Regions from separate parts of the Pseudoalteromonas sp. Z9A4 genome, predicted to be linked through region 2. Evidence: predicted binding sites of a transcription regulator. Region 2 holds the regulator's gene; each other region holds the start of a gene.
What was found. Region 2 encodes sigma-54, which starts transcription at its own class of promoters, with help from an activator protein. Its sites were predicted from a motif close to GTTGGCACGNNNNTNGNNT; they were not measured.

Region 1 (8,288 bases), on a different contig from region 2:
CGTTGCCGTCACGCCAGCTGCTGCTGTATTTATTTTAACAGCAATATCTTCAGCACCATCGCCTGCTGTAACCGAAACGCCTTTACCGTTAATATTAAGCGTGGCATCAGCAGTAGTCGCATTTTGTAATGCTAATGTAGTATCACCAGCAGTACCTAAAACACCGCCCGCTCCAGTTATAACATTTGCACCAATCGCATCAGCTGAAACATCACGTAGGCTTACGTTAATTGTTTCGTTTGCGTTTGAGCCCACTTGGAACTGTTTAGTACCAAACGAGCCATCTAACAAGCTAGTGCCACCAAATTTAGTCGTATCAGCAATACGGGTAAGTTCTTGTTGTAGTGCACCTACTTCTTTTTGTAGTGCCGCACGCGCATCTGCATCGTTTGAACCATTCGCTGATTGTAGTGACAAGTCACGCATACGTTGTAAAATATTTGCTGATTCAGTCATTGCGCCTTCAGCCGTTTGCGCCATTGAAATACCATCGTTCGCATTACGCTGTGCAACACCTAAACCATTTACCTGTGAAGTTAAGCGGTTAGCAATTTGCAGACCAGCCGCATCATCTTTTGCGCTATTAATACGCATACCCGATGAAAGGCGTTGCATTGATGTACCTAATGCTTCGCTTGATTTTGCTAAGTTTCTTTGTGCGTTGATAGACGATACATTTGTATTTACTGATAAAGCCATGTTATAACTCCTGATTACTTTCGTAATGTAACTAATTGATTTTAACCAAGAGCCATCACATATTTAATTTGTTCAAGCTCCGTTCTGATTAAGTTAACGGCCGTTATAAAATTACCTTTAGCTTTTTTTTAAAATAAATAACAATAAAAACAATAAAAAACTTAAGACCATGAAATAAAACAAAAAAAGCCAAGCATATTTGCTTGGCTTTTTTTGGTAGCTGGTTTGCTTTGGGCGTTAACCGCCTAATAAACTTAACGCGGCTTGTGGTAATTGATTTGCCTGCGACAATATAGTGGTACCGGCTTGCTGCATTATTTGGTTTTTTGTTAGTGTTGCAGTCTCAAGTGCGTAGTCAGTATCTTGAATACGGCTTCTCGACCCTGCCACGTTTTCAGCAACGTTCGCTAAGTTACTTATAGTATGGCCAAAGCGGTTTTGCACCGCACCTAAATCAGCGCGCTGTGCATCAATTTGTGACAATGCCGCATCAATAGTATTAATAGCTGCTTGCGCACCTACACTAGTAGTTCCAGAAATATCAATATCTTCAACCGTGGTTAGTGTACTGCTTGATGCACCTAAAAACTCTGCTTCATCTGCCGTACCATCATTAGAAATACCAATCGCGTTTGGCGATGACAACTCCACTCGTGATGTTTTAGCTGTATCAGCAGTAGCTGCGGCCACACCATCAAATGTTAAAGTACCCGCTGCGGTACCCACTGTTTCAGCAATGGCTTCAATACCATCTGTTCCAGTTGCTTTAAGGGCAATAGAATTACTGTCTGGATCAAACACTGCATCATAACCATCAGCTGTCATGTCTTGTGCTAAGCGGATCATGTCACCGCCATAACCGCCTAAGTCATATTCATCATCACCAATCTTAATCGTTGCGTTATCAGCGCTGGTAATGCCTGCAATAGTCACATCTAACTTAGCGGTTGCAGTAACTCCCGATGCAGAATTATTGACTTTGTCTGCTATTTTAGTAGCCCCTTCTGCTGCAATAGTAATGTCTTTACCATTAATATTTACATTACCCGCAGTAACAGTAGCTGCAACACTCGCTAAAGTACCAGCAGCAGCTGCCGCACCTAACGCAGTGCCTCCGCCTTTAACTTCATTTGCACCAATTGCGTCAGCCGACATATTGCCCAAGCTTACGTTAATTGTTTCATTGGCATTAGCACCAACCTGAAACTGCTTAGTACCAAATGAGCCATCTAGTAGGCTGGTGTTACCAAATTTAGTTGTATCTGCAATACGTGTTAGCTCTTGCTGAAGCGCACTCATTTCTTTTTGTAATGATGCACGGTCTACCGCACTATTTGAACCATTGGCTGATTGCAGAGATAAATCACGCATACGTTGCAGAATATTTGCCGACTCTTGCATTGCGCCCTCAGCCGTTTGCGCCATTGAAATACCATCGTTCGCATTTCGTTGAGCAACGGTTAAACCATTTACCTGAGACGTTAAGCGGTTAGCAATTTGTAAGCCTGCCGCATCATCCTTTGCACTGTTAATACGCAAACCTGATGAAAGTCTCTGCATTGAGGTTTCCAGAGCCATGCTAGATTTAGTTAGATTGCGTTGCCCATTGAGTGATGCAACATTTGTGTTTACACTTAAAGCCATTTTACCATCTCCTAGTTTAATCAGAGTGTGGTTCAAATTACTTAGCAGGAACCACGCTTTCTATGACTATAGAAATGCACATGTTGTGCCAACTCGAATTAAATAACCTAACTACTTGTTTATTAACAAATTAACAGTACTAACTTTAGGTAGTATGAGAGGTTTTTAACTTTTTTAGGCTTTATACTTGAAGAGGGGGTTTGCGATGACAATTTTTTGCCGCTTTGAAAAGGCAAGTTATTACCTTTATAAAGTAAAGGTAATAACTGTTGACTGTATCTTATATATAATCAAATAGTGATAGTTTAGCTAAGCGACCAAATGTAGCTTGTGATGCTTGTAGTGCGGTTTCTTGTTTGGTTAGCTCACTAATAGCAGCAGCTGTATCTATCTCGACTAAATCTGACTTGTTTGATTTATTATTTATATCCAAAGCACTATTTGAATCAGTTACTCGCTCCACTACATTCATACGTCCACCAAGGCTCGCTTGAGTAAAAACAACCTGCTCGCTGGCATTTTTCAACTGAATAAGGCCATCTGACAGTGCTTGCTGTAGTCCCTCGCCCTCAAGCTCTTCATCATTTAAGCTAGTAATTAAGTCTTGTAAGGTGTTTAGTACATTTTCTTTATGTGGTTTTTCAAGGCTAAAGTCTAATTGGCCGGGCGCGGTGCCCTCTAAACTAATCTGCATACCTGCAAACTCAATTGGCTCATCTGTTACTTCGCCAATAACAGGTGGAGTTAAAGATGCGCCATCCCGAAGAATCTCATACTGAGCGGGATCAGCTGGTGTTGCACCAGGAACAACCACTACGTTATAAGTATTGATTGTTGCTGAAACAGCAGGGTCGGGATCTGAGTTATAGCTATCTTTATGAAACTTATCAAATTCACCTTGGTTTTCTACGTACACAGTGCCAGAAGTAATAGTACCTGTTGCAACTCCCTGGTTTGAAGTGACATCTAACCGTGCATCTACTTTTTCAAAGGCATTAAAACCATTATCGCTGGATTTAATATCAACCCCTTTTGCAATAGTAATTTCATGTTGTCCTTGATCTCCTTGATATTCATATTTCCCATCGACACTATTAAAGGTATACGTCTGAATATCATCTTGGTAACCAGAAAAAATGTACTCTCCACCTTCTGACTGAGTATTCATTAAGTTAAGTAATGATTTTTGTAACTCTTGTAGCTCTCCTGCAATTGACGCTAGCGCATCTTTGCTGAGTGACCCATTACCTGCTTGAATAGTTAGCATCTGCGCTTCTAAAATAGCGTCATTCATTCCCGATAAAATACTTTCTTCGGTTTCTAATCGACCTTTTAGCTGATTAATATTTTTAGTATGCTGCTCATTCGTTTGAATTTTATTTGAATACAACATTCCTTGAGATATTGCTGCTGGGCCTTCTGAAACAGTTAAATACTTTTGCCCTGTATTTACACGTTCTTGCGCACCGGCCACACCTTGTTGGTTATCGAGTATTTTATTAATATTATTTTGATACATTAAGTTATTTGATAAGCGCATAATTACCTCGCAGCACTGAGTAAAGTCTCAAAAATAGAACGAGCGGCAGAAAGCACCTGAGCTGAGGCCGCATAAGATTGCTGAAAACGTAGTAAATTGGCTGCTTCTTCATCAAGGTTCACACCAGATAAAGACTCGTACCATGCCTCTGATTGCTCAGCTAACGCATCAAATGCGGCTCCATTCGTTCTAGCCTGACTAGTTACCACACCAATTTCAGTAACCAATCCTGCATATGCTTGGTTAAACGTTTTATGATTATCGGCACTAGTACTAGTGACTACATTTTGACGCACTAGGTCGCCATTTTGCAATTCAGCGAGTTTTAAACCGTTACGATTATCATCAAAGCCACCTTCATTAAATTCTAGAGTAAAACTATCGCCAGCCGCCGGTGTACCTTCAATATTAAAGTCAAACCCATAAGTTGCAAATGCGCCGCCAGCTTGATTAAGCAGATTATTAGCCGGAGGAATTATTGTAACCGTCGTGGTATTTATGTTGTCTGAAATTATATACTCGTCTGGATTCGCTGTTTTTACTATATTAATAGGTCCATTCGCTAATGCTAATGGGGAAGTAGTAAAGCTACCCGTTGTAACATCGCTAACTTCTCCTGCAGAAATGGAAGCCGTGCCTGTGTTATCAACATCTGCGGCGGTTCTCACTGGTGAGGCAAGTGCTAAGTCTTCACCGCGCCCAGTAAGCAAAGATATGTTACCAGCCGCACCTGAGTTTAACTTTACTTGAAATTGATCTCCTGCATTTCCAGCACCCACTACACTTATTTGCAAACCAAAAGACTCTCCGCTCACAACTGTTGACGAGTCAATAACACCGGCCACTACATTAGCTAGTGAAGGATTTCCAAGCGGCTCACCTTTATTGTCAATTGGTTGAATACTGACTTCATTAGGATTTGCTGTATAAGTAATAATAAAATCACTTGCTGGTAACTCACTACCCATACCAGGCTCTACAGTGGCAGTAATACTGGCCGTACCTGTATTGTTTTGATAAGGAAAGCCTCCAACACTAGGAATTTCAAATATATCACCGCCAAGCTGACCACTTGCATCCATACCTAAATGATTTTGTTGATTGAAAGAATCAGCTATTGCCAGCCCCATTTGACCTAGTTGATTTTGTGTAGGGATTAAAATATCATCTCGAAAAGCAAGCAATCCACCAATTTTCCCTTTTAATTTACTAGCATCAACATCTAACGGCACCGCTTTTCCACCATTGACATCTAAGCGAAGCTCTTGAAAGTTAGGATCTGGGTCTGCACTCATAGAAAATAGATTAAAAGTACCATTTTGCATAACGACAGCTTCACCGGTTCCCATAAATACAAGCTTTTCACCATTTGGCCCATCAAGCGTTTCAATATCTATTAATTCAGATAAGTTACGTATCGCTTTATCACGCTCGTTGTAAGCAGAGCTAGCATCTGAGGCACTATTAGTACCATTAATTCCGACAATTTCTTGATTTAAAGAGCTAATATTTTCGATTAAAGTATTAGCTTCAGTGGAGAATATTTGTAATTGCTCATCGACTACTCGTTTTTGTTCAACTACAATCCCCGAAAGCCTATCCATCTGGTCAAGTAGGTTTTCTGCATCACTCATAACTAAAGAGCGAGCTACAGATGATGATGGTTGATTGAGTGCTTCTTGAACATTATTAAAAAATGAATTTAAGCTCGTTGATACACTATTTGACTCTTGTGAGAATAGTGTATCAATTCGGTTTGCTTCACTTTCAAACTGATCAAAAAATGTTTTATTTGATGTATCTCTGTTTAATTGTTTTTGTGCAAATTCATTAAGTAAACGGTACGTCTCGCCTCTCCCCACTTGATTATCAATCATCGTGGTATGTTCGGTCCGTTCACGTACGTAACCTTCCGTGTTTACATTGGCAATATTTTTACTTGTCGTTTGCAGTAAATCAGAACTTGCTCTTATTCCAGAATTTGCAATGTTTAATAAATTAAACGACATATTACTTTACTCCTTGGCGGATCACGCTTGTTGCAATATTTTTAAGCTCAGTACTATTAAGTACTTGTTTAATTTTATCCGCATAATTTGGGTCTGTTGCATAACCAGCTTTTTGGAGAGAATCTAAAAAATCATTTGGTTTTGCTGTATTTTGTAATGCTTCTTTGTAGCGTGGGTTTTGCGTCAAAAAATCTACAAAATCATTAACGCTGTCTTTAATTGAATCATAAGCTCTAAAGCTTGCTTGTTTTTTAACGGGTGTACCTTGCTCAAATTCAAGCGTTACTTTGCTTGCTTTATCGCCTTCCCAGCTTTTATCTGACTTAATATTAAATAAGTTATTTGAACTGCCGCCATCACTTTTATTAATGATATGCTTGCCCCAACCTGTTTCAAGTGCTGCTTGTGCAACCATAACGGCTGGGTTTAAACCAATTTTTTTAGCCGCTGTTTTTGCATGCTCCCACACTGAACTTACAAACTCTTCGGCAGTGTCGAAGTTTGCCTTATTGTCATTCGACTTAGCCTCTTCTGTAATTTTGTTATCAGTTAATGGAATGGTTTCTTTTTTATACTGTTGATGCGGCAACTCTGTGCCTGCACGCTGATCACTTAAAAAATCATTGCTCGTTCTGAGTACTGAGCTTGGCGTGTAGTTTTTAGCATCAGGGGAGAGTTGTTGAACGATTAAATCAGCCAGCCCTAATGAGCCATTAGATGACAATTCAGATGAAAGCTGTTGGTCGTGCATTTCTTCAAAAAACTTTACGCTACTTGAATTAAATGGGCTTTCTTTGTCCTCAAATGCTTCATTTGCTTTGCGCATACCTTTGAGCAACATTTGCGTAAATATTGCTTCAAATTGTGCAGCCGCTTTTTTAAGCGCAGCTTTAGAAGCATCTGTCGATGCGTCGCCACTTGTTAAGGCTTCTTGTCGAAGTGAGTTTAAGTTGCCTAAATCAAAAAAGTTTTGCTTATCGAGGTGGTTCGTTTCCATCGGCTTTTTGACACAAAATGAATAATGCAGTTAAAAATGCAAAAATTGAGCCACTACCGAATAAAATGATAAATATAATAATTTTGAGTTACTGTAAATAAAAAAGCCCTATATCTTGTTTGAAAGATATAGGGCTTTAAGTAATACGTAATCTGTGTGCCTATAATATTTAAATAACAACTAACTGGCCATTAATTGCGCCCGCTTCTTTTAATGCCTCTAAAATAGCCATTAAGTCACCAGGTGCTGCACCTACTTCATTAATTGCACGCACTAAATCATCTAAGCTCACGCCTGGATTAAATACAAATGCGCGCGAGTCATCTTGGTTTACATCAATAATACTCTGCTGCGTGACAACAGTATCCCCTGCACCTAGCGGGTTTGGTTGCGTCACATTTTGTTGCTCTGCAATTGTTACGGTTAAGCCGCCGTGAGTAATAGCTGCAGGTTGAAGCTTAACGTTTTTACCTATAACAATAGTGCCAGTACGCGAATTAACTATTATTTTAGCTGCCATATCAGCTGGCTTAAATTCTAAATTTTCAAGTGTTGATAAATACGACACACGTTGCGAGGCATCTCTTGGTGCAACAACACGAACGGAAACAGAGTCAATTGCTTGCGCGCTATTTGGACCAACCAAATCGTTAATTGTTTTTTCTAAACGTTTAGCCGTTGTAAAATCAGGACGGTTTAGATTAAAGGTAATAAAGTCACCTTGCATGAATGGGCTTTCTACGGTGCGCTCAACAGTTGCGCCATTGGGTATACGACCAACAGTGGGAGTGTTCATAACAACTTTACTACCATCTAAGCCTTCAGCTCCAAAACCACCTACAATTAAGCTACCTTGCGCAATTGCGTACACGTTACCATCTACACCTTTTAAAAAAGTTTGTAATAAAGTACCACCACGTAAGCTGCCTGCACTGCCAATAGAAGAAACAGTTATATCTATTGTTTGCCCAGGTTTTCTAAATGCAGGTAATTCAGCATGCACTGCGACAGCAGCAACATTTTTAATTTTAGGACTTTGAGTTGAAGGTAATGTGATACCAAAGTTATTCAACATGCCTCTAAAACTTTGTTGAGTATATGAATTTTGTTCGCCAGTACCAGGTAAACCTACTACTAAACCATAGCCTACCAACTGGTTTGAACGTACCCCTTCAACCATAGATACATCTTTTATGCGCTCGGCATTGGCAGTAAACTGCCAGCCTAATAATACAATTAAGCATAAAGTTTTAAAGCTGTTCATGTGACTACCTCTAAAATGGAAACAGCGAACTGCTAAAGAAACGTGTGAGCCAACCAGGACTTTGTGCTTCTTGCGTCTGCCCTTTACCTGAGTATTGAATACGTGCGTTAGCAATACGGTTTGATTCAACTGTAT
Region 2 (8,288 bases):
AAAGCGCCTATAAAGCAGTTATGCTTATCAACAACGTATAAATCATCGGTACCTTCTGGTAACTCGCCACGTAGCCTAATATACCTAAGTACAACATCGAGTGTTACGTCAGGGCGGATGGTCACCGTATCGGTGTTCATTAGCGCGCCTGCAGAGCGCTCTTGATACGAAAGTGCTTGTGTTGCACGTTCACGGTCTTGAATGTCCATCGCGCTAACAACGTCTTTGTAGACGGTGTCTGGTAGACTACGTAATACTTCACCTAAGTCATCGTGGCCCATATCTTCTGTTGCGGCTGCAATATGCTTAGGTTCCATCTGGGCAATAATGCCTAAACGAACATCTTCAGATAGTTCTTCAAGAACATCACCTTGCACATCAGGATCAACCAACTGCCAAAGGAGTCGGCGAATTTTATGCGGTGATGATTCTAATAATAATGCGGTATCACAAGGAGCTGTTTTTGCGAGCATGCGCCTAACTTGAACAAATTGACCACTATTGAGTGACTTAGTCACCTGCTTTAGTTGTTGTAGCGGGTAATCTTGTTCAAAAGCTTCAGGCATTGGCGTCCTTTATAAATTCTTATGTTACTTTATGGGGAGAGGTGAGTTAACTGGCGTCACTAACCGTATTTATTTTATATATCTGTTTTAGTCGAGGCATTTGTAATGCGAGTATTATTCTTATAACTGTTTATTCTTGTTCATTAAAACGTTGTGCTATTAATTCTCCAACAGCATGCAAAGCTTGCTCAGAATCGGGGCCTTTGCATACAACTTTTACTTCTTTGCCTTGGCTACTTTCAAGTAACATTAGTGCAAGTACGCTATCGCCTGCCGCTTCTTTGTCGTCTTGAAATAATGTAATTGTAGCATCAAACTGCACTGCCAACTGGGCAAGCACGGTAGCAGCTCTGGCGTGTAATCCTAATTTATTTTTTATTAAAAAAGTGTCTTCACAATGCATAATTTACTCTACCTAAGCTGAACAGGTTCTTATTCCGCTATATTATTTTTCTTGTTCGCGATGGCGAATTTTTACATTGGGATGTGTCATTGCAAAACTTTCACCGATGGTTTGCGCTAAATATACAGAGCGATGTTGTCCGCCTGTACACCCAATAGCAATAGTTAAATAACTGCGGTTATTTCGCTCTAAGTGCGGTAACCACGTTTGTACAAATGTTTGAATTTGCCATGTGAATTTTTGCACAATGCTGTGATTGGCCAAATAATCTTTAACGGGTTGATCTAACCCATTTAAAGGTTTTAATTCAGGTTCCCAATGTGGATTTGGTAAAAAGCGTGCATCAAATACATAGTCGGCTTCTTTTGGTATGCCGTATTTAAAACCAAATGATTCAAACGTGACAATCAGTTGCTTATCTTTTTTACCTAAAATCTTTTCACGAATAGATTCAGCAAGTTGATGAACACTCAAATCAGTCGTGTCTATCATAAAGTCGGCGCGAGTGATTAATACATCAAGTAATTCTTTTTCTTTTTTGATGGCTAAATCAAGAGGCAACGAGTCAATTGATAGTGGGTGTAATCTACGAGTTTCAGAAAAACGTTTGATCAATGTTTGATCGTCGCTATCTAAATAAAATAACGTAGGGTTTGCAAAGCCTGGCAAGTATTCAAGAATATCGTTAAATTCATCTTGTTGTTTAGGGATGTTACGCACATCAATGCTAACAGCAATTTTATCGTAGCTATCAGACACACTGCGAACTAATGAAGGAAGCAAGTTAACTGGAATATTATCTACGCAATAATAACCTAAATCTTCTACAACGCGTAAAGCAACCGACTTTCCAGAACCAGAACGGCCGCTTATGATAATTAACTCCATTTAACACCCTTTATAAAACTATGATTGATTGACAATAACTTGGTAAAGCTCAGTATCTGATTTTGCACTGCGTAACTGTTTACAAAAATCTTTGTTGTTTAGTTTATCAGCAATGGTTGCTAGAGTCTTTAAGTGCTGCTGGTTATCGCCATCTGGTACGATGAGTGCGACGAAAATATCAACAGGGCGATTATCGATCGCATCAAAATTTATTGGAGTTTCGCTAACGAGTACTAAAGCCAAAGGCTCTTCTGCACCGCTCATTCTTCCATGAGGAATGGCAATGCCACGCCCTATACCTGTACTACCCAATTTTTCTCTGCTCATTAAAGCATTAAGAATATCTTGTTGCGGTAGGTACGGAAGTTTGTCGTGAGCAAGTTCGCTAATGAACTCTAAAATTCTTTTTTTGCTATTAAAAAGGACCGCAGCTTTGCTGCAGTCCTGGCATATAAGTGAGCTTAATTTCATCATATTAGTGTCGAGCAAGCTTCTCTTTGTGTTTAATTACTTGTCGATCGAGCTTGTCGATCAACGAGTCAATGGCGGCATACATATCTTGATGTTCTGTAGAGGCAAATAGCTCAGCACCGCTTACGTGTATCGTGGCTTCTGCTTTTTGGTTTAATTTTTCTACATCGAGAATGACATGAACATTATTAATATGATCAGAGTGTCTTTCTAGCTTCGCAAATTTAGTATTAATATAGTCTCTTAGTGAATCGGTTAATTCTACGTGGCGACCAGTTAAGTTTAGTTGCATAAGCATTACCCTCTTAGTTTAGCGTCTTAAATCAAACTTTTACGTTGATTTGACGGTGGAATAGACAGAGATTCGCGATATTTTGCGATTGTGCGTCTCGCTACTTTAATTCCTTGCTCAGCCAATATATCCGCTATTTTGCTATCACTCAATGGTTTTACTGAGTTTTCTGCAGCGATTAATTTTCGGATAAGAGCACGTATAGCCGTAGATGAACATTCACCACCGTTTTCGGTGCTTACATGGCTTGAGAAAAAGTATTTTAGCTCAAATATACCACGGGGTGTGTGCATATACTTTTGGGTTGTTACGCGCGAAATCGTTGATTCGTGCATTTCTACCATTTCAGCAACATCATTTAAAACCATTGGTTTCATGGCTTCAGGGCCGTGTTCAAAAAAGCCTTGTTGTTGCTTAACAATGCAATTGGTTACTTTTAATAGCGTGTCATTTCTACTTTCTAAGCTTTTAATAAACCATTTAGCTTCTTGTAAATGCGAGCGAATAAACTGGCTGTCACCACTGGATTTTACAGTGCGAGACATTGCTGCGTATTGGCTATTAACACGAATTTTAGGCATGCTATCTGGGTTTAGTTCAACAACCCAGCGGCCTTTTATTTTTTTAACTGACACATCAGGAATAACATACTCAGATTCTTCTCTTACAATAGTATCTGCAGGTTTAGGGCTAAGAGTATGTATTAATGTCATTACTTCTTTAAGCTCTTCTTCTTTGAGCTTAGTTTTCTTCATTAATGTACGATAGTCACGAGCAGCTAATAAATCAATATGCTCGGTTAAAATCATTTTTGTTTCATTAATGTAAGGTGTTTCTTTGTCAAACTGGTTAAGCTGAATACACAAACACTCTTGTAAACTACGCGCAGCAATACCGACAGGATCAAACAGTTGGATGCGTTTTAATACAGCTTCAATTTCATCAAGTTCGACTTCGTTATCATCTTCGTTTTCTTGATTAAAGCTTTCTAAAATCTCTTCGCAGCTTAGTGTTAAAATACCTGAATCATCGACGGCTTCTACAATCGCAATAGCAATAGCTTCGTCTGTAGGGCTAAATGGCGTTAGTTGTAACTGCCACATTAAATACTCATGGAGCGTTTCAGTAGAGGCGCCTTGGTATATTGACTCGTCTTCAGGCATTGGACCTGATGATGCTGCAGGGGCGGCACTCATGTACTCATCCCAGCTAACATCCATAGCCATGTCGTCACTTAGCGTGTCTTTTGCAAGTGCTTCACCACTATCTTGTTCATATTCGCTTGGAGCATCATCGGCAGATGCGCTAACAGTTATGTCATCGGTATCAGCTTTTTGCTCGTTTTTACCTGCAGCGTCTTCTGAATAATCTGCCTCTTCAACCTCTAATAGCGGGTTGCTGTCGAGAGCTTCTTGTATTTCTTGCTGGAGATCCAATGTACTGAGTTGCAACAAACGAATAGCTTGTTGCAGCTGTGGAGTCATTGTAAGTTGCTGGCCCATGCGCAGCTGTAGTGATTGCCTCATGTATCTCTAACAATCCTTTTATGTTGTTATAATTAATACTAGCAGATGCTTAAAGACATGGCGTAAATGTTACAGCCTAAATTGCTCGCCTAAGTAAACATCGCGTACTGTTTTATCATTTAATACGTGTTCTGGAGTACCTGATGCAATCAGCTCCCCATGAGAAACAATGTAGGCTTTTTCACAAACATCAAGGGTTTCTCTTACGTTATGATCGGTAATCAATACACCAATCCCACGATTTTTGAGATGTTCTATTATTTTCTTTATATCTAATACCGAAATCGGGTCAACACCTGCAAATGGTTCATCCAATAATATAAATTTAGGATCGGCTGCCAGCGCACGTGCTATTTCCACGCGGCGACGTTCGCCACCCGATAATGCCATACCTTGGCTATCACGAATGTGTTGTATGCTAAATTCATCTAATAATTTATCGAGCGTGTCTTCTCGGGCTTGCTTATTTAACTCTTTGCGTGTTTCTAAAATTGCCATTAAGTTTTGATAAACAGTCAGTTTTCTAAAAATTGAAGACTCTTGTGGTAAGTAGCCAATGCCTAATCTAGCACGACTATGCATAGGTAAAAGAGTAATATCGTTATCATCGATAGAAATTTTACCTTTGTCGCTAGGTACAAGTCCCACAATCATATAAAACGTGGTGGTTTTACCTGCGCCGTTAGGACCAAGTAAACCAACAATACTGCCTGCTTTGACTTCAAGGCCGACGTTTTTGACAACTTCACGACCTTTATAGCTCTTTGCTAATAGTTCTGCTTTTAATGTACTCATGGCTGACCTTTATCGTCTTTTTTACTTTTTTTAGTTTCGATAGGCACTAAAATAGTGTGAACGCGGTCAGTTGAGTTTTCATCTTTTTCGGCACTGATTAACTGTTGTTCTATATCGTAGGTAATACTTTTAGCATTAATTTTTTGTCCTGCTTGCGATACTTCTGCATTACCAACGAGCGTTAAAAAACGTTTAGATACATCGTAACGAACTTCGTCTGCACTGGCGCTCATAGTTGTGCCATCTGATTGCTTCTCTTCAAAGCGAGCAGGGCTACCCGTGGCAATTAATAGTTGCTGGTTATCACCAAGTTCATCGCGCTTATGTACTTCGAGGCGGTCTGCTGTAATTCGGCGATTACCGTGAATAATCTCAACGTTTTTCTCAAAAATACCCACGTTAGCTTTTAATTGGCCTTCTTGCTTATCGGCGCTTATTGAAATTTGATTTGCAGCAGGTTGCGAGTTTTGCTCTGCAGCACTACTATTAAACGCTAGTATAAGTGTAGGAATAATAAGTGATTTTAATATTTTATTGGTCATAATATATGGTTCGCGTATGGTTAATTAGTTTTATCACTTCGGTTTTTAAGTCGGCTTCTAGGCCTTTACCAGTGATTTTTAAATTGGGTCCGGTGATGATAACGGGTTGCTCCGAACGCATTGTTAATAGCTTTATATCTACCTGAATATTATCAGCATTGATTTTGTCTATCATGGCGTTATCGGTTAAGTTTTTGGCAACCACATTACCTTCTAAAATTAATTGCTTGTCTTCGTATAATGTTGCTTCGTCTGCATTTATTTGCCACGTTTGCTTTTCGTTATATAAAGTAAAAATGGGTTTTTCAAAAAATGTAAAACCTAATTGCTGATATAGCTCCATTTTAGCAGCAGTGACTTTGTGGCTAATTTTACCTTGCTCGTCATAGGCTGTTTGTTTGAGTTCAATAGCTATGTAGTCAGGTTTTGCAATAACTTCAGGCTCAGCCTGAGGTGCAACATTAGTTTGTGTAAAATAAGGGTACCAAAGCCAAACCATACAGCTAATGAATAAAACGCTTAATATTATGCGCGCTGCATTCATGAACTAGTGCCTTGTGTAGTTAATGCTTTACCATTTTCAAGCATGAGCAGGTCGGTAAGCTCTCTCACTGCGCCAAAGCCGCCAGGCATTTGCGTTACATAGTGTGATAAACGTTTAATAAGTGGATGGGCATCATTTACTGCAACAGCAAAGCCGACGAATTCCATAACGGGCATGTCAGGACCATCATCACCGATATAAGCAATTTGTTCATCACTAAGGTTGAGTTTATCTTTTAGCTCTTGATAGGCAATGAGCTTATTTTCTTGGCCTTGATAAATATGCTGTACGGTTAAGCTGCTCATACGTTGTTGCACTATTTGTGAATGACGACCAGTAATTACAGCAACTTCAAAGCCACTGTTTATAAGCGCTTTAATGCCAAAACCATCTTTTGTATTAAATGCTTTTAGCTCTTCACCTTGATTACCAAGATAAATACGGCCATCAGAAAATACACCATCAATATCGCATATAAGTAGCTTTACTTTTTTAGCGCGTGCTTTTGCATCATCGCTCAGCGGTTGATAGAGTTCTTCAAATTGCATTTATAACACTCCTGCTTTTAATAGGTCTTGCATGTTCAATGCGCCAATAGGCTGATTTAGCTCATTGACAACGATTAAGCCATTTATACGTTTGTGTTCCATAATATTAAGCGCTTCAGCGGCTAAAATATCTTGCGTAGCCGTAGTACATGACTTAGTCATAACAACATCTATTTGTGTTGTATGAATATCAATTCTTTGCTCTAAAATACGACGTAAATCGCCATCGGTAAATAGGCCTACTAATTGCTGATTATCATCAACAATGGCTGTCATGCCTAACCCTTTAGCAGACATTTCAATAAGGGCGTCTTTAACTGTTTGTGAAACGCTAATAATAGGTGTATTTACGCCGCCGTGCATAACATCTTTTAAAGTGAGTAATAAGCGCTTACCTAAACTACCACCTGGGTGAGATAACGCGAAGTCATCAGCAGTAAAGCCGCGAGCTTCTAATAATGCAACTGCCATGGCATCGCCCATCGCAAGTGTTGCAGTGGTACTTGATGTAGGAGCTAGTCCCAATGAGCAGGCTTCTTTTTCTACTTTAATGCACACATGCACATTAGCAAGGGTCGCCATGGTTGATTGCGTATTGCCAGTCATCGATATCATTTTGGCACCAAGTCGTTTTAAAACGGGAATGATATTTAAAACTTCGCTGGTCTCACCTGAATTAGAAATAAGCATAACCACGTCATTTTTAGTGATCATACCTAAATCACCATGACTTGCTTCACCAGGGTGAACAAAAAATGCAGGACTGCCAGTGCTTGCAAGGGTTGCTGCTATTTTATTGCCAATATGACCTGATTTACCCATACCAATGACAATAATACGGCCTTCACAGTCGTACATTAATTGGCATGCGTTATGAAAATTCTCATCTACATATTGTGCAATATCACTAAGTGCTTGGCGTTCAACATCTAAAACGCGAAGGCCTTGTTCAATAAAATTTAGCGTTGCCATTATTTACCCTACTTGACTAAAAATATACCCTTGGTAACCCAAAAACGCTATTAGCAATAAGCCGCCTTCTACTCTATTGATACGTTGGGTGCCTCTAAAGTTCAATGACATAATAATAAGAGCAAGTGTTGCGCCAATCATAATTAATACGTCTCGGCTTACTAATGATGGGTCAATGGCAGAAGGGTTAATAATACCGGCAAGTGGTAATACCGCTAGAATATTAAATATGTTTGAGCCAACAATATTACCTAGTGCTAAATCATCTTCATTTTTAAGTACACCTGCAACCGAAGCGGCAAGTTCAGGCAAACTAGTACCGATGGCAATAATTGTTAAGCCAATGACTAAGTCGCTTAAGCCGAAGTATTTAGCAATATCTACAGCCGAACCTATTAAAAAATGAGAGCTAACAGGTAGGAGTATCATGCCGACAACTAACCAAAATACCGCTTTTTTCGTAGGTACATCGTTAGGGACGTCGTCGCAGGCTTCTGAGACAAATGGGTCATCTTGGTTTTTTGCACGCATAGATACAATAATTAACCCACCGATGAATACGATAAAGCCAACCAAAAGTGCAACACCTTCATTAAATGAAAAGTAGTTATCTGAGAACACATACCAAGTAGCTAAAGATACGAGCATCACTAATGGCATTTCACGTTTTAATGTACTTGATGAAACTGAAAGAGGGCGAAATAGAGCAGTGATACCTAACACAAGTAAAATGTTTGTAAT
Region 3 (8,288 bases), on a different contig from region 2:
TATGATTAAGCAAGGTGCAGTTAAACTTAACGGTGAAGATAAAATCACTGACACCAAACTTGAAATAGCAAAAGGCACAACAGCTATTTACCAAGTAGGTAAACGTAAGTTTGCAAACATCACTGTAGCTTAAACGCAGTTTAAAAACTAAAAAACCAGCCTCGGCTGGTTTTTTTGTGCTTGTATTTTGGGGTCTGTAAATAGTTACGAGGTAGTCACTAAATAGTCACTAAATCACTTTTAATATTTCGATACTTACAATTACTAACAACCAAAATACACGCGCTTGATTTAATCTATTAATTATTACAGGTACATCCTCCGGTGTAGGTAGTCTATCAGTACCAATACGCATTTTATTAAAGCGAGTACCTAAATAAACTGCTGGCCCGCCCAGTTGCACGCCAAGTGATGCAGAGCACGTGCTTAACAGCCAACCTGTATTTGTTTGATAAAAATGTCTGCCGTAATACTTAATGTAGCGCATGCTTTGTTTGCTCGCTCTACTTGCTGCAATAGTTAAAGCCAGTAAGCGCATCGGTATATATTCAATAATAAACAACAGAGTTTTAAGCGGTTTTAAAAAGTAGCTATTTGGGGATATGCCACTACGCCACGCTTGTTGTATTAAGGTAAGCAACCGATAGGCGAGGGCAGCGATAGGGCCAAATGCTAAAAATATAAATATAACTACGAAATAGTATCTAGCAGTGCGCAGTATTAAGCTTTCAATTAATGCTTTGATAATACCAGGAGATGAAAGCCTATTAACTTCACGGGCAAGCAGTGGTTTTAGTAATTCGCGTGCTGTCGATTTTTGATTTTGTTTAGTTAACTTTGCAATTCGGAGCGCTTTTTTATCAATACTCTTACTCTCTAAGCATAAATATAAAATAAGACCTGCGAGTAATTCTGGGTAAAAAGCAAATTCGAGTAGTAACATTACAATAATAAGAATGACACTTAAAATGAGCGTACTTGCGAGTATTGCAGCTAAATATTGATAGCTCTTAGGTTCTTTGCTTTTGTATATGCGTTTGCCAATCGCACTAAAAACAGCATTCAATGCCGTATTAGGATGATACCAGCTAACAATGGGAATAAAGCGCTCAGCAAGGAGCGCTAGTACAAAGGCAATAAAGTCCAAGTGGTTTTGAACAATATTGCTAAGCATTTACAGAGACACTGCAGTTAGCTTTTCTAAAAGTGCGACAACCATTTTAGATGAGTTGATTGATGCAGTTTCTAGGTATTCTTCAAATGATTGTGGTGACTCTTTACCTGCAATATCAGACATTGAGCGAATTACAACAAACGGTGTATTAAGCGTAAAACACGTTTGTGCAATTGAAGCGCCTTCCATTTCAACGGCAAGCATTGTAGGAAAATCACTACGTGCTTTATCAATACGTACCGGGTCACACATAAATGTGTCACCAGTACAAATTAAGCCAACAAGTGTTTTAACATCACTGATCTGTTCGATTGTTTGTTGTGCTGCTTCAACTAATTTAGGGTGAGCTGCAAAGCCTGCTGGCATTTGCGGTACTTGGCCAATTTCGTAGCCGAAAGCAGTGACATCTACATCGTGATGACGTACTTCTGACGAAATTACTACATCGCCAACACTTAGAGAAGGATCGAATCCACCGGCAGAGCCTGTGTTAATTACGCAATCAGGTTTAAAGTTATCGATAAGTAACGTGGTTGCAATCGTTGAGGCAACTTTACCAATACCAGATTGAACAAGTGTTACTGTGTTACCAGCTAGCTCGCCAGTATAAAAAGTGAAACCTGCTTTAGTTAAAATTTGTGGGTTTTGCATTGCTTCACGTAAAATTTTAACTTCTGGCTCCATTGCGCCAATAATACCAACATTCATAATGTTTTATTCCTGAGTTTGAATTACTTGATTATACGTGAAGTTAGCTATAAAAAACAAAAAAGCGAGCAGTTTTCACTGCTCGCTTTAAATACTTTTTAGGAAGGTATTTAATTCGGTTTTTAAATTTCAGCTAAAGCAGTTGTTTGTGCTTTGGCTTGAGAAGGTGAAAGTACCGCTGGCTTATGTGAGCGGTTACGAACAGGACGCTGCGTTTGTGCTGCTGCAGGCTTACCAAGTTTAAACATAATTGCATCGCGTACTTCAGAAGGGCGGTAGCCCGACTTAACTTTCATACGAATATGTGGAATGCCGGCAGACTCTAGTGCGCCATTTACAAACCAGTCACGTTGAGCTTTGTGGCCACCTTTATTGGCATTGTTAACTAGGTCAACGGCCGCAACAATAGTTAGTTTTTCTTTATCGATTAGCACGTAATCAAGCTGTTTATTTTTAGCTTTTGCTAAAGCAGCACGTTTAGATTTTACTGAAAGGCCTTGCTTACAGTCAATAACATCAACTAACTTAACGCGACTAACAATTTTATATTGATCGCCAACAGCACGCTCTAGAAGATTTAAAAAAGCCCCTTCAACCTGTGTAAACACAGTTTGCTTGCGGATAAAAGGGTACGGGTTTCCGCCATCGTCATTAAATTTTGACGCAACAACAGAGGCCCCGACAACTAATACTAGGATTAATAATAAAGCGAATTCCATACGGTAACTCCATAACAACAAATTGACACTGCTCAAACAAAGCAATTTACGTGCCTAAAAAGTGTGAGTTATAAAATAATTACCAACTGTTTATAAAAGCTAAAGCGATGCAGCTATTAAGCTTTGTATCCACCTTCAATACCTTTAACCGCAATAGCTACAGCATCGTGTGCATGGAGTGATTCATAATGGTTTATTTGCAGCCAGTAATCGCTGTAATTATCAGCTTCTAGCAAGGCTTTAATTTTGCGCGCTGCATCTTCACAAAACATTAGATTTTGGCCGTTTAGGCGGGCAAACTCTTGCTCGTCTTCACGTTTTACAGCCGCTTGTACAGGCGTTTTAAGTTCTGCTTCAAGAGTATTTATTAGAGTCACTACATCAAACTCTTGAATGTTGCTATCAAGCTTTACTTTTACGTTGGCAATAGAGCGCTGCGAGTGAGGTGTAGCAACTATGCCTTGTGTAGTGCCTAGCCATTCGTGCACATCTTTTTGGCTTAAGGTTTCTTGGTTAAACTTTTCGTTAAACGCGTTTTGTATAAGCTGGCGTGCAAGTGCTGCAGAGCAAGGGCATGTTGAAGAATAGGTAACATCTACGGTTAGCTCGTAGCTAATAATGTTATTTTCAATTGTACTGGTAAGTACAACTGGGTAGCTTTTCCAGCCCGCTTTACCACTTAATAGTGATTTACGGCGTAGCGGTAATTCAAATTTAAATTCAATTTGTGCTTTATCGCTCAGCCCTTCGTGGCTAGTTATAAAGGTATCGAGTGCTTGCGCTATTGTTTGCGGATTGACTTGCTGCTCAGTTGAAAGCAGGTCAAGTGCTAAAAATAGACGTGACATATGAATGCCTTTGGCATCTTCTTTATGCAAATTTACAAATGCACGAGCTTTGGCATTTACTGTAACTGGAGATAAGTCTAGTGACTCAAAAATAAATGGCAGTTCGATTTCGCCCATGCCAACCCAGTCTAATTTACCTGTTTGTAAAGCGGGTGCAGTGTCTGCTATATCTGGCATATTGGTTTGCATGTGCGCTACTCGTATTTTGGAGATAATAAAGCGGGGCATTTTACACTAAATAATTTATTGCTGAAATGATGAGTTTAGGGAATGAGCAAAATCAAACATGAAAAATTTTGTTTTTATCGCACAACATGGGTAGTGGTAGGAGAAAAATGCTAAAATCTGGGAAAATGGTATGTTTATACATGCGCATTGCCTTCTTTATATTTAAGCACACAGCTAAGAGATAAAATTACGTATGACCGATTATTCTTTGAGCCCTTGGGCTCGGGTACTTTCCAGCTCAATAACGCGATTTGGTGAATTTAAAACCGCAGCTATTTGTTACACTTTATTTTTAACTGTATCTCTTATTTTATCGAGCATGTTTTATTATGTTGCGATAGGCGAATTACACCTTGTTGATATTTTGGCTGTGGTATTTTTTACCGCTGTGGTTTCCCCTTTAATTATAAGTGTATTACTTAATTCAATTCGTCAATTAGATGCCTCGTATGCTTATTTAGATAGTGCAACCAAACAGGAAAAACTCTTAAATCAAACCTTAAAAGATAATATTAGCCGTTTGAATATTGAAATTGATGAGCGTAAAATGGCATTTCATGCCAAGCATCGCGCTATCGAAGAGCTGCGCCGAGAAATTGCAGAGCGTAAAAAAACACAACAAGAACTTGCTCAACAAAGCATGCTGCAGCGCTCAATAGTTGATTCATCTCCTGATTTATTTTATTACCGCGATAACAATGGCGTATTTGCTGGTTGTAATAAAATGTTTGAAGAAGTAATGGGCAAATCAAGTAGTGAGCTAATTGGGAAAACGGTTGAGCAAATATTTCCGAGTCACTTTTTATCTGAGGTTTTAAAAACTGATAAGGAAGTAGAGCAAAGCCATAAAGCGCTGACTATCGATGTGGGTTATGAAGTAAATGGTGAAACACGTTGGTTTGAGCTGCGTAAATTACCTTTTATAAATGATGACGGTGACTACATTGGATTACTGGGTTTTGGTCGTGATATCACTAGCCGTAAAGAAGCAGCACAGGCACTCGAAACAGCTTATAAAGACAAAGGTAAGTTTATTGCTACACTGAGCCATGAACTACGTACACCATTAAATGGCATTGTTGGTTTAACGCGTATGTTATTAGATACAGAGCTTAATAAGCAACAGCGTAGTTGGGGTAACACTATTTTTTCGAGCGCTGAGACACTCGGGAATATTTTTAATGATATTATAGATTTAGATAAAATAGATAGAGAGCAGCTCGATATAGCAACCAATTCTATTAATGTTTCTGATTTTATAAACGATGTAGTTAATTTTGCAGGCTTAATAGCAGAGCAAAAAGAGCTTGAGTTTGATATTAAACGCAATGGCATACTTGATGTTTACGCGCAACTCGATCCGACTCGATTACGCCAAGTTGTTTGGAACTTGATTAACAACGCCGTTAAGTTTACTCAGCAAGGGAAAGTAACACTCGAATGTAGCAGAGAAAATCGTGTAGAAGGCCCATGGTTAGTTATTAAAGTATTGGATACCGGCCAAGGTATTCCACCAGAGCAGCTTGCCCATATATTTGATATGTATTACAAAGCGCCGGATTTAAAAGGAACCAACGCGATAGGCTCAGGTATTGGTTTGGCTGTAACTAAGGCACTTGTAAGTGCAATGAAAGGGATAATTACAGTCAATAGTACCGAAGGCGAAGGAAGTTGTTTTACAGTGCAAATACCGCTTAGTTTATGTGTTGCACCAACAGAGCAAAGCTATGTTGGCCGCGGTTTGTATATTCTACTAGTAGAAGATGTGCCTCTTAACGCCGAAATTGCTACAAACCTATTAGAGCAACGCGGCCACGAAGTATTATGGGCTGAAACCGGTGAAGATGCGCTCTCGTTTGTCGAAACCGAAGATGACTTAGATTTAGTACTACTTGATATGCAATTGCCAGATATAAACGGTGACGTGGTTGCTAAGCAAATACGCTCAGATAGCCACTTCGATAAATTACCTATTGTCGCTTTAACTGCCAATGTACGCAGTGCTGAAAAAGAGCTTGAAGGTATATCAATACAAGGTGCGTTGGCTAAACCAATTAACACAGTGAAGCTTGATAAAATGCTGGCTGACTTATTTGGTATTAAGCAAAGTGAATGCACAGAGCCACAGCTAAAAGTAAGTGAAGAGGCGCTAGAGGGCATTGATGCACACTTATTAGATATTGAAACAATAGAAGACTTTGTAAATTCGATGGGCTTAGTTGTATTTAGACGCAGTAGTCAGTTATTTGAAAAGCTAAGTCCACAATATCAGCAAGAATTACTTACTTCATTAAATGCCGGCGATAGGGAAGAGTATGAATCAGTAGCACATAAACTTAAAGGTGCGGCTGGATCGGTAGGTCTAAATGATGTGCAGCTTCATGCCAAGGTAATGGAGCATGGTGCGATTGATGAATCTGATGAAGTATTAAAGCAGTGGTTAGATGTTTTAGAAGATAAAATAAATGAAGGACAAAAAGCCCTTCATTTATTTTTACAGCAATTAGAGTAAAACTAATTAGCTCTAATTAAGCGTCAATTTTACCAATGAAACGGTAACCTTCACCATGGATGGTGCTGATTAACTCTGACGTTGAGTTATCACTTTCAAAATGCTTACGAATGCGACGAATAGTAACGTCAACAGTACGGTCATTTGCACGAAGCTCACGGCCTGTCATATGCTTAATTAATTGCTCGCGGCTGAAAATACGACCAGGAGAATCAAGCATTAAACGAAGTGCTCTGTATTCACCTTTCGGCAAGCGCTTAGCATCGCCACCAGGTGAGGTAAGGCAACGGCTATTTTCATCAAGTTCCCAACCGTTAAACGTAATAACACCATTTGTTTCTAGTGCTGACTCTTCACCGCCTAAAGCAGTACGAGTAATAAGGTTGCGAGCTCTAATAGTTAATTCACGTGGGTTGAATGGCTTAGTAACATAGTCATCTGCGCCAATTTCAAGACCTAAAATACGGTCAACATCGTTGTCACGACCGGTTAGGAATATAAGACCCACTTTACGCTTTTGGCGTAATTCACGGGCTAAAATAAGACCGTTTTTACCAGGAAGGTTGATATCCATAACTACAAGATTAACGTCATCGTTATTTGTAAGCTTGTCATGCATATCATCGCCATCAATGGCTTCAATAACTTTGTAACCTTCAGCTTCAAATAAACTAACTAGGTTCAGTCGAGTTACGTCTTCATCTTCTACGATTAGAATGACTGGCGTTTGCATTATTAATTAACCTTTTGGAATATTTTATTTATAAAAAATCGGTGACGAATTTATAACCGATTACTAGAGATTATAGGATTATACCCATTTGTTAACAAGGAAAAAACAAATTGGATAAAAATAAAACAGCAGGTTGTCCAAAGTCTACTAAAAAGGGCAGTGCAAAAACTACTGTTTAATTGATATATACGTGGATGTAGCTATTTGAATTATAAAGTCGAAGCCATTTCCCTTTAATAATTGATACATCATTCAATCAAACAGGGTACTTAAAATAATCAGACTAATTCAAAGCAAAACTATATCACTTTCTAACCTTTCATCAATGTATGTGATACAGCAAAGATAAAAAAGTTCATAAATCGTTTGGTAATAATTATTTAATGCAATTAAATAATGTTACGCGCTTATCACATGCCTCATTAATGAGGTCATTTAATGCTAATTCAAGGATAAATTTTAAATATATGCACTTTTAGTGATCTTTATTTAAGGGATAGTAATTATAAAGCGAGCACCGCGTTTTTCTTCAAGATCAAACATAACTCTTCCACCGAGTGCCTGTGTTACTAGGTTATATACCAAGTGCATGCCTAAGCCGCTTGCACCTTGTCCACGCTTTGAAGTTACAAAAGGATCAAAAATTCTATTTTTAATATTTTTATCAACGCCTTGACCATTGTCAGAGTAAACTATTGTTAATTTTTTCCCTACCAGTTCTACGTCAAAGCGAATTTCATTATTTTCTTTACCTATAAATCCATGAATCACAGAGTTCATAAGCAATTGCTGAAACACTTGTTGCAGAGGCTCAGACTTACTATGAATAGCCAAGTCGTTCGGGCAGTTAATAATAACGGCAGGCTTTTTAGGCAGTAATTCAGATTGAATCGATGTTAAAACATCACTTATTAATTTATGCACATTAATATAGGTATTAACACCGTCGTCTTGAATAACGGCGACTTTTTTAAAGTTAGATATCAGGTCTGCAGCACGATTTAGATTACGATAAATTAAGTCTAAGTTTTCAATACCTTCATTTATAAAGCGTTTTAAATGGCTTGAGGTTAGTTTTTTATCGTCAAAGCTTTGTTGTATATCTGCCAGTTTATCTCGTAGTAATGTAGAACCAGTAATCCCTAGCCCTATTGGTGTATTCACTTCATGGGCAACCCCTGCAACCATTTGCCCAAGCGATGCCATTTTTTCATTTTCAACAATTTGTGTTTGATACTGATGCATTCGCTCAAGAGTTGATAAAAGCTCTTGGTTTGCTTCTCTGAGAGCGATTGTTCGCTGGTTTACTTTTTCTTCAAGACTTTGGTTTAACTGTTTTATTTCTTGTTTATCTTTTTCGTGGCGC
Region 4 (8,288 bases), on a different contig from region 2:
GCTGTAAGGGCTTTTCTAATAAAGTCTTCCGATTGAAAACCAATTGTACTAAAGCTTTGAATCTGTTCTATAAATAAATGATGCACAGCGCTTATTTTAGCTTGCGAAAGATCCTCTAATCCAGCCATCGCCATACCCACTTTTTGCACCTGTTTAGGTTCTAAGTGCTTAAGTATTTGAGCTGCATCTTCTTCCGTTAAACTCAATAACAATATAGCTGCTTTGTCGACTCCATCTAGCTTATCAACATCAAAAGCCTGCGGGAGTTTTTTTTGTTCTTGATCAGTCATCTTCTGTTAACCACGCTTTTACTACTTGTGATGAGAGTTCTGGTTCATTAGCTACTAAGGCGCGAATTGCCTTAAGTAAGTCTTCGTCGCCATGTAAATCAGGTAACTGCAGTGTACCATCACTTGAGAAACCAACCGAAGCAGAATCAAAATCTTTATTTAGCATATCAAGTGTACTATCGCCAATATCTACGCCTGAGTTTAATGCATCTTCGTCGTATTCTTCTAAAGTATCATCTGGATAAATCAGGCGTTTCAGCATTGGTTTTACTACTGCCATAATTAATACGATAATCACCAAGGCACCCAATACAAGACGGACCATTTTCATGAACCAATCTTGTTCCCACAATGGTACTTCAATATCTAAACCTGTCGCTTCACGTACAAACGGGACAGTAACAACTTCAAGTGCATCACCACGTTGCATATCAAACCCAACACCACCTTGTAATAAGCGACGAATATTTGACAATGCTTCTACTGATCGCGGAGCCATGGTTGTCTCACCGTTTTCTCCTACTTTAGGAATATAGTCTACGGCAACTGATACACTTATTCTTCGTATTACACCACTTTGCTGACGTTTGTGTGAAATAGTTGTATCGAGTTCATAATTACGCGTTGCTTCTTTATGGGTACGGCTTGGTGAAGTAGCAGTACCAGCGCCACCCTCAGTAACTGATTCAGGGATATCTGAATTAACTGGTGGCTGATTTGTCAGCGCACCAGGGATCCCAACAGCTAAACCACCAATATTATTTTCTTCGAATGTAGTTTCACTCCTAACAGCCGGTAAGTCTGGGTTATAGCGTTTTTGAGTTTCTTCAATCGCGCTAAAGTCCATACTCAAATCTACCTGTGCTGTGTAATTTGAAAGTCCAACAACCGGTATTAGAATACTGTCTATTTTTTCAAGATATTCCTGTTCGCGCTTACGCTCTAAGTCGTACTCTTTACGAGAGCGTGCTGCTAATAAGCTTTGCGAACCTGAATTTAATAAACGACCATTTTGATCGGTAACCGTTACTCGTGTAGGTTCTAAGCCTTGTACTGCAGAGGCAATCATATCAACAACGGAGTCAACTTCTTCACGATCAAGCGATCTGCCGCGTTTAAGTGTTAATACAACTGTCGCTGATGGTTTTTTCTCTCTGCGGGCAAATACATTTTCTTTAGGAATAGCTAGCAATACTTTGGCGCGAGTTATATTGTTGAGCTCTTCAATAGTGCGTGCTAATTGTTGTTCGCGGCCATGCTTTAAACGTTCACGCTCTAAGCGCTGGCTAACACCAAAACCCATATCTTGCATAATAATATCAGAGCCCGAATCTGGCCCTTGGTCTAGCCCTTCGCGAGTCATTAACAACTTAATGTTTTGATACTCACTTTCATCAACCGATACCACATTGCCATCAAGTTGATATTCAATTTTTTGCGCATCTAAAAAGTCTAGGGTTTGGATAAGTTCTTCGGTTTGCATTTTGCCTAATGGGCGCATATCTGGCTGACGAGCCCAGATAATTATAAAAATTGCGATTGCTAAACAAATGGCTAATGCAATAACCAATGTTACTTGGCGCAATACATCAACACCATTCAAGGCACTTAAATAGCCTGACTTTTGCTCTTGTTGATCATTTTCGTCTGTTTGCTCAATGCCATCACCAGCGAGTGCAAGATCTGTAGATTGATTAGATTGCGCCACAATAATTCTCCACTACCTAGTTAAACAGGCATGTTCATGATTTCTTTATATGCGTCAACAAGTTTATTACGAACTTGTACTGTGGCTTCAAAAGCAACTGATGATTTTTGAGAAGCAATCATCGCCTCTGCGAGCGATACACTTCGATCGCCCATCTCAACCGCTTTTACTTTTTGCCCAGCATCTTGCTGTAATTCATGTACTGTATTTAATGCACTACTCAGCATCTCGCCAAATTGTGAAGTAGAAGTAGATTGTACTTGAGTAGGCAATTTATTAATTTGATTATTACGGCCAGCTTCTAAAGCCATTGATTGCATTTCTTGGAATATAGCACTATTTTGAATTTTCATACTTTAGTCTCTAACGATACAGTTAACTCTTACAGTTACTAAAGCACAAACCATGCCAATTAAAATAACCTTTTAATACAGTGAGTTACTGGTTTATTTTCGAGTCAGAGTTTTGACAACCCTAAATTATAAATGTTTAATTTAGGGTTTGGAGGTTATGCAGGAAGTGAAATACCTAAGTCACGCATTTGCGCTAATTTATAACGTAGCGTTCGTGGGCTTATACCCAGAGTTTCAGCCACGTCTTTGCGCTTACCTTGGCAACGTGCAAGGGTTTCTAAAATAATGCGATGCTCTTTATCTTTAAGCTCATCTTTATAGCTACCTGTATCTGCAGATAGTAAACCTTGCTTAGGTTCAACCTCAACAGGTGATTTTTCATCGTAGTATGCAGAGCTTAACGTGCTTGTATCGACGCCTTTATCTGTATGAGTGACATCAATCTGCGATGCTATTTGCACCGGTGCCAATGAAGGCTCCATAACAAAGTTATTAGATGCTAAGTTTTCGATAAAAATAGCATGCTCGTTTATTGTGTTGCCCGTACGCAGTATAAGTGCACGTTGTATAACGTTATCAAGCTCGCGCACATTACCAGGCCATGTATGAGCCAATAGCTTTTGCTCAGCCGCTTTATCTAGATACGCCATCGGCTCTTTACTTTTACTAATATGGCGCTCAATTAAATGCTTAGCCAATACAATAATATCACCGGGGCGTTGGCACAATGGTCGCCACATCAATGGAAAAACATTAAGCCTGTAATATAAATCTTCTCTAAACTGGTTTTTAGCAACCGCTTCTTTTAAGTCACGATTACTGGTAGCCAAAATACGCACATCAAGTTGAATTGTTTTACGGCCACCTAAACGCTCTACTTCACGCTCTTGCAGTACACGCAAAAGCTTAGCTTGTAACCCTAAGTCCATCTCAGTAATTTCATCAAGTAAAATAGTACCGCTCTGCGCTTGCTCAAACTTACCCGGGCATGCTTGAATCGCGCCCGTAAAAGCCCCTTTTTCATAACCAAATAAAGTGGCTTCGAGCATATTTTCAGGAATAGCCGCGCAGTTAATCGCCACAAATGGTTCATTACAACGGCTCGACTTATCGTGAATATAACGAGCAAGTACTTCCTTACCAGAACCACTTGGGCCAAGTACCATAACACTAGCATCAGAGCGTGCCACTTTACTTGCAAGCTCTAACAATTGAATACTCGTTGGGTCAGCAACAATAGGGCCGTCAGTTTCTTTTGCTTTTTCAGGCAAATAACGGCTCACCATATTCAGCAGCACTTCAGGTGCAAATGGTTTAGCCATGTAGTCAATTGCACCTAGGCGCATGGCCTCTACAGCATCGTCAATTGTGGCGTACGCCGTCATCATCAATACCGGTAAATCAGGATGGTTTAATTTAATACTACGTAATAGATCAAGCCCACTCATTGCGCCCATTTGCACGTCGCTTACAACAAGCGAAAATTGATCTTTTTTAAGCAATAACATTGCTTGCTCAGCGCTATTGGCAGCAACACATTCAATACCCGACATTTCAAGGGTATCTATTAAAGCCTCACGTAAACCTGCGTCATCTTCGACAACTAAAATAGTGTTACTCATGATGATTCCTCTAGTTTAGATGTTGACTTAATAGGCAGTAACAAGCTAAAGCAGGCACCACCATGTGCATTATTAGTTACCTCAACACGGCCTTGGTGTGCGTTAGCCACCGAACTTACTACAGCAAGCCCTAAGCCTGTACCTTGAATTTTAGTAGTAAAAAATGGTTCGAAAATCTTATCGCCTTGGCTTAAATCAACACCTGGTCCATTATCGCTCACGCTAATACAAACCATATCTAAATTTTTTAAATCTCTTTGTGCACTTATTTTTACTTTTGCACCACTGCCGATAACTTGAATACTGTTATGCACAAGGTTTTGAATAGCACTAGCTAATGCTGTTTTATTACCAACTATTTGTATATCTGGTTCAGGTAAGCTTATATCCAGCTCACTTTCATTGAGCGCTACCATCGCATCAGCGCCCGCTTTAACTTCAGTCAACAGCTGCTGCATTGAAACTTGCTCTACAACTTGCTGCTCACCACTTTTTGCAAATAACAGCATATCATTTACTTGAGTTTCCAAATCTTTCAAGCGAGACATTAGTTTTGTTTGAAAGTTATCGCGAGATGCTTCCGGTAAGCGTTTAGAACCTAAATTAGCCGCGTAAAGCATAGCGGCTGAGAGCGGCGTACGTACTTGATGTGCCAACGAGGCAACCATTTTCCCAAGCGCACTCAATCGCTGCATATGCGCAACCCGCTTTTGTAAACGGCGGGTTTCGGTCAAATCAGTCATTAAAATAAGTTGCCCAGGCTCTGGTGCTAAAGCAGTAATATCTAGCTTTATTAAGCGTCCGTCTTTTAAAGACACTTCGTGGCCATCATCTTGATGCGGCCTAAAAGAGCGCTGAATAACATTAAACCAGCGTTCGCCTTCAAGTGGTTCACCAAGCATATCAATCGCTATTTGATTCGCTTTAGCAATTAATCCCTTGCCATCAAGTACAACCACACCTGCGGGCATAGTATCAACTAAATGCGAAAGCCAACTTGCTTGCTTACGCAGATCGCTTAATTCACCAATGTACTCCTCTTGGAGTAAACATGGGTTATACTGATTTGCAGAAAAAAACTGTGGTTTTAGCACGCTTGCAAGAGCCATAATCAAATCTCAAATTGATGTAGATACATGTCTAAATGCACGATTTATACCAAAATTTATTTCATATTTTTCATCATGTTACATCAATAATTTGAGCGACATAAAAATGACGCTCGCTAAAAGGAATAATAATGAGTGAGAAAATAAAGTGCCGCTGTCCATGGCTCGATACGAGTAAACCCGACTACGTTATTTACCATGATGAGGAGTGGGGTGTGCCCCTGTATGAGGATACAAAGCTGTTTGAATTTATCACGCTTGAATCTGCGCAAGCAGGTTTAAGCTGGTACACAATTTTAAAAAAACGCAGTGGTTATAAAAAAGCATTTGCTAATTTTAATATAAATAAAGTGGCACAATTCACGCAAGATGACGTGGAAAGATTAATGCTTGATGAGAACATTGTGCGCAATCGCTTAAAAATTGCTGCAACCGTTAACAACGCAAAATGCTTTATAGAAATACAAAAAGAATTTGGAAGCTTTAGTAACTACCAATGGCAGTTTGTGGGCAATAAGCCCCTTATAAGTAATTTAAATAACGTTGAGGACTATCCAGCAATTACAGAGGCATCAACCGCATTTGCTAAAGATTTAAAAAAACGGGGTTTTAAGTTTTTAGGCCCTACAACGGTTTACGCTCATATGCAGGCCTGCGGTATGGTTAACGATCACAGTAATGATTGTTTTAGAAAAGAAGAAATTATTAAGACATTTAGTTAGTCAGTGGGTAAGTGATTAAAAGCTACGCTTTTCACGTGAGCAAGCTCAACGTCTACCGCCAAGGTTTAGATTTTAGGTTATCTTGTAGACGCGAAGCTTGCGTGACGGGCAAAGCCCGTAAGGTAGTTGCTCATTAATGAATAATAAATAACGAAAAGCATTTCACCATTTTCGTACTTCTAATCTCTTGAAAGATTATATTTTTTCATTTTTTCGACTAACGTAGTTCTGCGTACTCCTAATATTTCTGCAGCGCGAGCAACAATATAGTCGTAACGTTCTAGCGCTTGCGTTATTAAGCTTATTTCAAGTTCAGCTAAGTAATCTTTAAGTTCAATACCATCATCAGGTAAAACCCCGCTACCTGCTTGGCTAAAATCAGCTTCAGGTTCACTCTCATAATCACTAAACCCCGAGCTAAAAATATCGTTAAAGGCATCTTTTTCCATTAACTCTTCAGGGTATTGAGGCTCGTATGCCTCAACCTCAATATAACGGTATTTATCAGGTAAATCGGGGATATCAACCACTTTTTCAGGAAACATAATAACCATACGTTCCACTAAATTTGCAAGCTCACGAATATTACCCGGCCAACTATGCTCTTTTAAACTTTCAACAGCGCGTTCAGTAAACTTAGCGGTTGAGCCACTTTGCTCATTAACGCGGCGCATTAACTCTTTTAATAATAACGGTATGTCATCAGCACGCTGAGAAAGAGACGGGCTCTCAATAGGAAATACATTTAAACGATAGTATAAATCTTCGCGAAACGTGCCTTGCTCTATCATAGATTCGAGGTTGCGATGAGTCGCTGCAATAATGCGCACGTCGGCTTGAATTGCCTTTGTACCACCCACACGCTCATAGCTGCGCTCTTGTAATACGCGAAGCAGTTTAACTTGCATTTGCAGTGGCATATCGCCTATTTCATCCAAAAATAGCGTACCACCCTGAGCCAGTTCAAACCGCCCTTTACGAGCAGAAATAGCACCAGTAAATGCACCTTTTTCATGGCCAAATAATTCACTTTCGAGCAACTCACCAGGAATAGCACCACAGTTTACGGGTACAAAAGGCCCCTTAAGACGTTTTGACAATAAGTGTACGTTACGTGCGACTACCTCCTTCCCGGTACCCGACTCACCTAAAATGAGCACATTCGCATCAGTTTTAGCTACTTGCTCAATTAAAAAACGTAAATCTTTAACTGCGGTTGTTTCACCCACAAGGCCATCAAAAGTATTATGCGGTTTATTATGTTTATGCTCATTGGGAAGCATTCGCTGATATTGCTGGCAATCATGTAACAACTGAGTTGTTATATCGTGGCTAAATGGTTCACACACTAAGCCAACAACATTAGCAATACTTAGTAAGGGTTTGAGTGTTTCGCCTATTAATAAAAAAGGAAACGTAGGGTAGCGCTTTATTAAACTTTCATGATCAAGTGATTGCAAAGCACCTAAAATTATAATGCATTCTTTATTTTGGTACTTACTAAATGCTTGTTCAAAATCAGCTTCGGTATGTAATTGCACCGCTTCACCAATAAAAGTAAGTGAGGCATATAATCCTATCGAGCGATTATTATTATTATCTAAAATTAAGATCATTTTTAGCGGCCATTTATTTCACTAATTTATTCTGTTAACCAAATTGTAATCCAGTTGAAATTGTATGCAAGCACTAGTGGCGACTTTTTGACATTAACGCCAAAAAACAGACACTTTAAAATAAATTCCAATACTTTCAGACTACTTCTACAATACAAAATTTATGCTTCACCACCAAATAGTAGTAACAAATAAGCATATAAACTTTTATGGAGCTAACATATGGGGCTAACATATATTCACTTTTTACGATAAGGTTTAACTCTTGGTAGATACCTAGTCCTTAGGTATTTTGTGATTTAGGTTAAGTCTGTAATGTGTAAGACTATGCAAATAGTAAATATACTTAAAGATATAGCTACTTTTGCCGATATAGAGTAGTTAGTTTATATTTTGGAACTAAACTTGCTTAAATTGCTAGATATATTATTAAACTTTTAGGATTAGACATGGCCCATGCATCAATAAATAAATATCGCCAAATAACCGTTAGTAGCGTAAAGGAAATGACGCCATATGAACAAGTTAAACTTGTTTTTGTAAATATCATCGGTAAGTTATCTGCTGCAAAAGGATTTGTTGAACGAAAAGAGTTAGCCAAGAAGGGAGTTGCTATCTCTGATTGCATTACTTTACTGGGTGCTCTACAACAGGTATTAAACTTTGAGAATGATAACGAGATTTCATCTAATCTTGATGCTTTGTACGATTACTGCCAGCGTAATTTATTAGTCGCTAATTTAGAAAATGATATACAAAAGATCGATGAAGTTATTCTTTTAATTAAAGAAATTAAGTCAGGTTGGGAAGAAATTCCTTTCGATCAAAGAGCTCTGTAGTAACTATGTCTTTTACCACAGTAACCGCT

Region 1: the regulator sigma-54 is predicted to act here: its motif matches at 6,926-6,944, upstream of flgJ (flagellar assembly peptidoglycan hydrolase FlgJ).
Region 3: the regulator sigma-54 is predicted to act here: its motif matches at 2,641-2,659, upstream of GQR54_RS03230 (DUF2726 domain-containing protein).
Region 4: the regulator sigma-54 is predicted to act here: its motif matches at 2,393-2,411, upstream of fliE (flagellar hook-basal body complex protein FliE).

The regions. Positions count from the first base shown of each region.
Region 1 covers NZ_WTLA01000006.1:15,198-23,485, reverse strand. Annotated here, with positions in the region: gene GQR54_RS06490 (flagellin) at 1-699, opposite strand, end outside; gene GQR54_RS06485 (flagellin) at 937-2,343, opposite strand; gene flgL (flagellar hook-associated protein FlgL) at 2,624-3,883, opposite strand; gene flgK (flagellar hook-associated protein FlgK) at 3,886-5,892, opposite strand; gene flgJ (flagellar assembly peptidoglycan hydrolase FlgJ) at 5,894-6,889, opposite strand; gene GQR54_RS06465 (flagellar basal body P-ring protein FlgI) at 7,059-8,153, opposite strand; gene flgH (flagellar basal body L-ring protein FlgH) at 8,164-8,288, opposite strand, start outside.
Region 2 covers NZ_WTLA01000007.1:102,891-111,178, reverse strand. Annotated here, with positions in the region: gene mgtE (magnesium transporter) at 1-566, opposite strand, end outside; gene GQR54_RS07750 (HPr family phosphocarrier protein) at 697-969, opposite strand; gene rapZ (RNase adapter RapZ) at 1,012-1,857, opposite strand; gene ptsN (PTS IIA-like nitrogen regulatory protein PtsN) at 1,876-2,328, opposite strand; gene hpf (ribosome hibernation promoting factor) at 2,333-2,620, opposite strand; gene GQR54_RS07730 (RNA polymerase factor sigma-54) at 2,647-4,146, opposite strand; gene lptB (LPS export ABC transporter ATP-binding protein) at 4,216-4,941, opposite strand; gene lptA (lipopolysaccharide transport periplasmic protein LptA) at 4,938-5,483, opposite strand; gene lptC (LPS export ABC transporter periplasmic protein LptC) at 5,473-6,027, opposite strand; gene kdsC (3-deoxy-manno-octulosonate-8-phosphatase KdsC) at 6,024-6,575, opposite strand; gene GQR54_RS07705 (KpsF/GutQ family sugar-phosphate isomerase) at 6,576-7,547, opposite strand; gene GQR54_RS07700 (calcium/sodium antiporter) at 7,551-8,288, opposite strand, start outside.
Region 3 covers NZ_WTLA01000002.1:334,394-342,681, forward strand. Annotated here, with positions in the region: gene tyrS (tyrosine--tRNA ligase) at 1-133, shown strand, start outside; gene ampE (regulatory signaling modulator protein AmpE) at 230-1,174, opposite strand; gene mtnN (5'-methylthioadenosine/S-adenosylhomocysteine nucleosidase) at 1,175-1,882, opposite strand; gene GQR54_RS03230 (DUF2726 domain-containing protein) at 2,005-2,601, opposite strand; gene folE2 (GTP cyclohydrolase FolE2) at 2,718-3,638, opposite strand; gene arcB (aerobic respiration two-component sensor histidine kinase ArcB) at 3,871-6,189, shown strand; gene arcA (two-component system response regulator ArcA) at 6,206-6,922, opposite strand; gene GQR54_RS03250 (HAMP domain-containing sensor histidine kinase) at 7,412-8,288, opposite strand, start outside.
Region 4 covers NZ_WTLA01000006.1:27,231-35,518, reverse strand. Annotated here, with positions in the region: gene fliG (flagellar motor switch protein FliG) at 1-290, opposite strand, end outside; gene fliF (flagellar basal-body MS-ring/collar protein FliF) at 283-1,998, opposite strand; gene fliE (flagellar hook-basal body complex protein FliE) at 2,019-2,351, opposite strand; gene GQR54_RS06530 (sigma-54 dependent transcriptional regulator) at 2,507-3,973, opposite strand; gene GQR54_RS06525 (ATP-binding protein) at 3,970-5,082, opposite strand; gene GQR54_RS06520 (DNA-3-methyladenine glycosylase I) at 5,214-5,804, shown strand; gene GQR54_RS06515 (sigma-54-dependent Fis family transcriptional regulator) at 5,984-7,420, opposite strand; gene fliS (flagellar export chaperone FliS) at 7,870-8,259, shown strand; gene GQR54_RS06505 (hypothetical protein) at 8,265-8,288, shown strand, end outside.